DNA from 3 places in the Kitasatospora sp. NBC_01300 genome. Region 3 is predicted to be linked to each of the others. Evidence: riboswitches for the same ligand, from Rfam matches in the RefSeq annotation. Region 3 holds a riboswitch; each other region holds the start of a gene.
What was found. Region 3 has a riboswitch for cobalamin ahead of OG556_RS37710 (ABC transporter substrate-binding protein). Riboswitches for the same ligand answer to the same signal wherever they lie in the genome.

Region 1: linked by a shared signal. The riboswitch ahead of OG556_RS36760 (prenyltransferase/squalene oxidase repeat-containing protein) and the one ahead of OG556_RS37710 (ABC transporter substrate-binding protein) in region 3 are both predicted to bind cobalamin.
Region 2: linked by a shared signal. The riboswitch ahead of OG556_RS36775 (peptidase) and the one ahead of OG556_RS37710 (ABC transporter substrate-binding protein) in region 3 are both predicted to bind cobalamin.

The regions. Positions count from the first base shown of each region.
Region 1 covers NZ_CP108409.1:709,716-711,968, reverse strand. Annotated here, with positions in the region: gene OG556_RS36765 (hypothetical protein) at 1-324, opposite strand, end outside; cobalamin riboswitch at 536-612, opposite strand; cobalamin riboswitch at 703-833, shown strand; gene OG556_RS36760 (prenyltransferase/squalene oxidase repeat-containing protein) at 937-2,253, shown strand, end outside.
Region 2 covers NZ_CP108409.1:713,232-715,484, reverse strand. Annotated here, with positions in the region: gene OG556_RS36780 (helix-turn-helix domain-containing protein) at 88-447, shown strand; cobalamin riboswitch at 553-674, shown strand; gene OG556_RS36775 (peptidase) at 774-1,847, shown strand; gene OG556_RS36770 (flagellar hook-length control protein FliK) at 1,878-2,253, shown strand, end outside.
Region 3 covers NZ_CP108409.1:971,098-973,350, reverse strand. Annotated here, with positions in the region: gene OG556_RS37715 (iron chelate uptake ABC transporter family permease subunit) at 1-245, opposite strand, end outside; gene OG556_RS37710 (ABC transporter substrate-binding protein) at 242-1,213, opposite strand; cobalamin riboswitch at 1,308-1,513, opposite strand; gene OG556_RS37705 (hypothetical protein) at 1,625-2,253, opposite strand, start outside.

The DNA.
Region 1 (2,253 bases), 260 kb from region 3:
GGCGTTGAGGATGCCGCGCTCGTAGTCCGTGACGACCGGCGAGGCGCTCGGCCAGCCCGGGGCGGCGAGTTGGCCGCGGTACACCAGGCGGGCGTTCTTGGTGGGGTCGCCGCCGGGGGTGACGTCCGTGGCGGCCGTGCCGGCGGCCGCGAGTGCGCTGAACGCCCACTCGTTGGAGAGCCCGCCACCGGTGACGTAGCTGCCGTCGGCGGCCTGGAGCGACTTCAGGTAGGTGACGCCGGTGCTCTTCGAGGTGGCTATCTGGGTCGGGCTGGCCGTCGCGTGGGCGGGGACGGCGGAGAGCAGGAGCGCGCCGGCCGTCAGGGCGACGGTGGCGGCGGAGGCGGCGCGGGCAGGGGTGGTCCGCGAGGGGGTGGTCCGCGAGGGGGCGAGGAGGGACACGGGACAGGCTCCTTGGGGTGGCGGGCGCCGACCCTGCCCCGGAGCTCCGGCGTCCGTTGGAGGGCGCGCGACTGCCGGAGCGGTCGCCGCCCGGATCGCGTGGGCCGGCTTTCGCCATGGTGCGTGGCCGGGTGGGCATTCGGGCTCAGGGCGGCGCGATCGCCACCCCACACCGCTGCGCGTCAGCCCCGGATTCGCACCGGGTTCCCCCGCTCGGCCACCGCGGACGCTACCGCACGGCGCACCGGCCCACGAGGTGACGTAATCGATATGACGCCCCGTTGACTCCCGTTCGAACGGCGTGGTCTGATGAACCGATTTTTTGCCCTCGGCATTCAGGGGAAGCCGGTCCAACTCCGGCGCTGACCCGCAACCGTGGACCCACCTGTGGTGGGTGAGCCGGAATGCCTGGATCGGGGGCCTGTTCACAGAGCACTTGCGTCGTCGCGGACTACGACGCGGTCCGGACGGCCCCTGCCCAGGGGGCCGTCGGCTGCGCCGTTGCGTCCTGCGTCGACCGACCAGGGAGTCGTCGTGAGGGTCAGCAGCAGTCGCACACGTCACAGGAACCGGGACCTCGCCTCCTTGGTGGTCGCCGGTGCTGTCGCGGTCGCCGCCTGCGGAAGCGTCCTGTTCGGGCGCCCCGGCACCGCGGCCGCCGACCCGATCGAGCAGTGCACGGCGACGTCGGGCGCGATCGTCGCCGTCGACTTCACCCACTGGGGCGGCGGCGTCGTCCGGGGCTGCGACGCCCACCCCACGACCGGGATGAACCTGCTGCACGCCGCCGGCTTCACCACCACCGGAACCGAGCACGACGGACCCGCCTTCATCTGCCGCCTCGGAACCGGGACCTTCAACAGCGGTACCCAGTACCCGACGCCGGCCGAGGAACCCTGCGTCAACACCCCGCAGGCCACCGCGTACTGGTCGTACTGGATCGCCGAACCCGGCCAACAGGCCTGGTCCTACAGCCGGTTCGGCGCCGGGACGCAGAAGCCCAGACCCGGCGAGGTCGAGGCCTGGGTGTACGGCGGCACGGACATCGGCGGCACCAGCGGGGCACCGGGCTTCACTCCGGACTCCGTGAGGGCGAAGAGCGGCGGCTCGTCGGCTTCGCCGTCCGCCTCGCTGTCGCCCTCGGCGACCCCGAGCCCGACGTCGACCCCGACCCCGACCCCGACCGGGCCGTCCGCCACCGGTGACCCGGCGGCCGCCGCGGCCTGGCTGGCCCGTCAGCTCGTCGGCGGCGACCACATGGAGAACTGGGCCGTCGAGGGGCCGGACTACCCCCGGACCGCCCTCACCGCCATCGCCCTCGCCGCCGCCGGCACGCAGGACCCGGCGCTGCGCAGGACGGTCGCCTTCCTCGCCGCCCACACCGACGCCTTCCTGTATCCCGACGGTCCGGCCGGCCGACCCGATGCGAGGGCCGCCGCACTGCTGGCCCTCGTCGCCGAGAGCACCGGTGGCGATCCCCGGGCCTTCGGCGGCCGGGACCTGATCGTCGCGCTCACCGGCCACGTCTGCGCGGCGGCGGGGGAGAACGGCAAGTGCACCGCGGCCGGGGACTTCCTCGGCGCGGCCTCGCCGTGGGTCCAGTCCCTCGGCGTCATCGCCCTCCAGCGCGCCGGCGTCACGCCACCCGCCCCGACGCTCGCCCGCTTCACGGCGCTCCAGTGCGCCGACGGCGGGGTGGCCGGATCGATGATCGTCGCCGGCGAGCACTGCGAGTCCGACCCGCTCACCACCGGCCTCGCGGTCCTCGCCCTGCGTACGGCCCCCGGGTACGAGACGGCCGCGAAGAAGGCTTCGGACCAGCTCGCGGCCGGACAGCAGGCCGACGGATCC
Region 2 (2,253 bases), 260 kb from region 3:
TGGCTCGATGGCTCGATGGCTTCCGCAGTGGACGCTAGTGAGGCGGTAGGTACCTCCGGGTTCCTGGCGGCGGGCTACCGTCGGGTCATGCATGAGTACTCCGGCAGTGTCTTCCTCGCCGACTGCCCGGCTCGGCTGGCGATCGAGATCATCGCCGACAAGTGGGCGGTGGCCGTGCTGTTCGCGTTGAGCCGGGAACCGTGCAGACACGGCCAGCTGGTCGACCTGATCGGCGGAATCTCGCGGAAGGTGCTGACCCAGACGCTGCGCCGGTTGCAGGGGTACGGCCTGATCGACCGCCACGCCGGGACCGGGAAGGTCGAGTACGCGCTGACGGACCTGGGCCGGACGCTGGTGAAGCCGATCGCCGTGCTGACTCAGTGGGCTCACGAGTACGGCGCGGCCGTGGTGGAATTCCAGGAGTCCCAAGCGGGCCGGGTGCACTGACGGTGTCTCGGTCGGGAGGAGCGCGTCGCGAAGCCGGGTGCGGACCACCGTGATGTGACGCACGAACCCTTGACCGGATCTTTTCCGTATCGCCATGATGGGCCGTCATGTTGTGACTCCGCCGCTGGGGGAAGTCCGGTCCGAATCCGGCGCTGACCCGCAACGGTAGGCCGCCGACTCCACGTCGGTGGCGAGCCCGAGTACCCGGCGGCGGAGGTGTGTCGTCCCCTCCTCCCGTCGTGGTCTGCGGGCCGGAGCTCCGAGGGCTGCCCGGCTTGTCGCCGCCGTCCTCCGGGCCCCTGCGTGCGGGCCCGGAAAGGCCCACCGTGTCCTCGTTCCGACGCCCCCTGCGCCTCCTCGCGATACCCGCGCTCGCCCTCGCCACCGTCCTCCCGGCGGCCGCTGCCGCCCACGCCGCGCCTGCCGCCGCGACCTCGTCCTCGACGATCCGCCCCGACGCGGCCGCAGGCGGCTGGCTCGCCCGTCAGCTCGTCGACGGCGACCACTTCGAGTCCGTCTTCAACGGGACGGCCTACCCCGACCAGGGCCTGACCATCGACGCCGTACTGGCCTTCGCCGCCTCGCGCAGCTCCGACCAGGCCGCCGCGAAGGCCACCGCCTGGCTGGCCAAGCCCGAGATCATCAGCGGCTACCTCGGCGACGGCACCACCGAGGCCTACGCCGGGGCGACCGCCAAGCTGCTGCTCGCCGTGGAGGTGCGCGGCGGGAACCCGACGGCCTTCGGCGGCGTCGACCTGCCGGCCCGGCTGCGCTCGCTCCAGACCGCCGAGGGCCGGTTCTCCGACCGCTCGCAGTGGGGCGACTACAGCAACGCCTTCGGCCAGTCCCTGGCCCTGATCGCCCTGCACCGCACGACCGGTGGCGCCCCGGCCGCAGCCGTCGACTTCCTCGCCAACAGCCAGTGCGCGGACGGCGGTTACCCGGTCTCCTTCGGCCAGGCCGCCTGCACCAGCGACCCGGACGCCACCGCGCTCGCCGCCCAGGCCCTCGCCGCCACCGGCCGCACCGCCAAGGCCGACGCCGGGCTCGGCTGGCTGACCGCCCACCAGAACGCCGACGGCGGCTTCTCGGCCGCCGGGGCCGCCGCGTCCAACGCCAACACCACCGGCCTCGCCACGCAGGCGCTGCTGGCCGGCGGACGCTTCGTGGCCGGCCTCAAGGGCTGGAGCAGCCTGGTCAAGCTCCAGCAGGGCTGCGCCACCGACCCGGCGGTGCGCGGGGCGGTCGCCTACGACGCGACCGGCTTCAACGCGGGCACCGGCGCCCGGGCCACCGCGCAGGCCGTCCTCGGCCTGGCCGGCACCCCGTTGGCCACCCTCTCCGCCGCCGGTGCCCGCCCGGACGCGCCCGTGCCGGCCTGCCCGGCGACCACCCGCTGACCACCCGCTGACCCCGCGAGGAGAGCTCCGATGACCGACACCCCGGCGCCCGCGCGCCCGGCCCGCCGCACCCTCGGCTCGATCGCCGCCGCCGCTGCCCTCACCGCCGGCCTGCTCGGCGTCTCCGCCGTCCAGGCCCCGAAGGCGCAGGCCGCCGCCTGCGACGGCACCACCGGCGTCACCGTCGTGGTCGACTTCACCGCCGTCGGCGGCGGCATCCAGACCGGCTGCGCACCCGGCGACCCGGCCAGCGGCCTGGCCGCGCTGACCGGCGCCGGGTTCGCGTACACCTTCCACCCGCGCTACCCGGGCTTCGTCTGCACCATCAACGCCCTGCCGACGACCTGCACCAACCCCACCGGCAGCGCCTACTGGTCGTACTGGCACGCCCAGCACGGCGGCCCCT
Region 3 (2,253 bases):
GCTCCCAGAACCCGGGGCAGCCGCAACTGCCAGACGATCTGGTCGTCCAGCAGCGTGACGTGCGGGCCGCCCAGCCCGAGACGGCGCGCCACGACATCGATCACCGTCCGGACCGGCTCGGGTTGCGAGCCCACGGCCAGGCCGAGGAGCACGGTGGTCAGCAGCAGGGCCGCACCGATGGCCAGGGCCGCCGTCGTGCGGCCCGGACCGGGGGGCCGCACGGCGGGGCGGGGTTCGGTGGTCATGAACCCGGGTGCAGCTGGCCCAGCCCTGCGGACACCCGGGCGGCACCGTCGGCGAGCCGCACGCCGGGAGTCGACTCCGAGAACGGCACCACCACGAAAGCCTTGCGCTGCACGGCGGTGAGCTTGCTCAGCACCGGGTCGTTCTCCAAGTAGTCGATCTTGGACTGGGCCGTGTCCCAGCCGGCGTCCGCGACCACGATGGCGTCCGGGTCCGCCGCGACGACCTTCTCCCAGCTCACGTTCTGCCAGCCGCCGGGCAGGTCCGCGAAGACGTTGCGGGCGCCCACGGCATCGAGCACGAGCTGAGGTCCGCCGTGGCCGGCACCGACGAACGGCGACTTGGTGTCCGAGTCGTACCACAGGACCTTCAGACCCTTGCCCGCGGCCGTCGCCGTGAACTGGGCGAGCTGCTGCTCCTGCTGCTGCTGGATCGCGGCGGCCCGCTCCGTGACACCGAAGACCTTGGCGACGTCGTTCAGTTCGCCCCACACCGCCTGCCAGGCCGTCGGCGGCACCTGGCTCTTGTCCGAGCAGCCGAACGGGGACAGGTACGACGGGATGCCCTGGCCGCGCAGCTCGTCCCGGGTGCCCGCGACCTTGTCGGTGAACGCGCTGGAGTAGGAGGCGTACAGGAAGTCGGGACGGGCCGCGAGGAGCTTCTCCTTCGTCGGGTAGTCCTTGGAGAGCACCGGGACGGAGTCGTAGGCCGCCTTCCACTTCTCCGGGACGGAATCGTCGAGGTAGGCGGTACCGGCCATGCGGGACTGCAGGCCGAGGGACAGGGCCACCTCGGTGGCACCCTCGTTGAGCGTCACCAGCCGGGCGGGCGGCGCGCCGACCGTCACGGTGGTCCCGCAGTTGTCCACGCTGACCGGCGCGGCACTTCCGGCCGCCCCGCCGGACGTGGCGGGCGCGGGGGCGCCGGTGCAGGCCCCGAGCACGCCGGTGAACAGGACGGCCGCGACCACCCGGCCGACACGTATCGGACCTGTGGGGCGAACAGAACATATCGATCGAAACGGATACAGCAGACCGCTGGGCACGTGTTCTCCAAAACCCTCGTGGAACATGTCGCGCCGTGGCCGGTCTCCTGGCTTCCGCATCAACACGCCGCAGCCGACCTTCCCGGACGGCTCTTCCAGCCCGCCCAGTGGCCCTGACCGCTGGAAAAGCCGGTCAGCGAGGGCCGCGGAACTCCGCGGCAACAGTGGCGAGGGCCGCACCGGACTCAGACCGGTTTCCCGTACACCACGGCGATGGCAAGGTATCAGGCGTGGTCAGGTCGGTGCCGACCGGCTCAAGGACGCCCACCGGCCACGCGAAGCGCCGGCAGCGGCAGCGCCTTGACGGAGGTGTGTGTTCGGCCTGCCGGCGCGCTGTCACGCAGTGGCGGTGGCAGCTTCGGTGGCTCCGCCAGTTGAGGGTGACTGGAGGGAGCAGGCCGAGATCCGGGCCGCGAGCCCCTCGTAGTCGACGGGTTCGCCACACAGCCGGCGTACGGAAGCAAGGCCCAGGCTGGCCTGTCCGGTGGCCTCCACGAGAGCACGGGAAGCGACGTGGAAGCGCCACTGGCCGATGTCGAGCGGGTCGTAGTCGGCGTGGGTGAGCGCGGTATGGAGGGCGAAGACGTAGACATCCGCGTTGTAGGACTGCTCTGCGGCGTCACCGTCCTCGGGAGTCCAGGTGCGTCCGCGCAGCCGGGAGAAGCGAATCTCCGACAGCTGACGCTGACCCCAGGCTTGGAGGTAGGCGCTGGTCTTGACCTCGATCCTGAGCCCGTCAGGCGTCAGGACATCGAAGCTGTCCCATTCCATGTTGCGTGCCACAGCGCCGACGGCGCGGTGGACCAGGAATTCCGCGAGCAGGCCCCGGGTGGTGTTGGTTCGCAAGTCGGGCATCGCGTAGCGCCAGAAGTCCAGCACCGTCCCGGCATCGGTGCCGCGGAAGGCCTCGTTGCCGTCGAGCGGCGCCAGTTCGGCCGGGGTGTGCCAGGCGTTGGGGGCGGCGG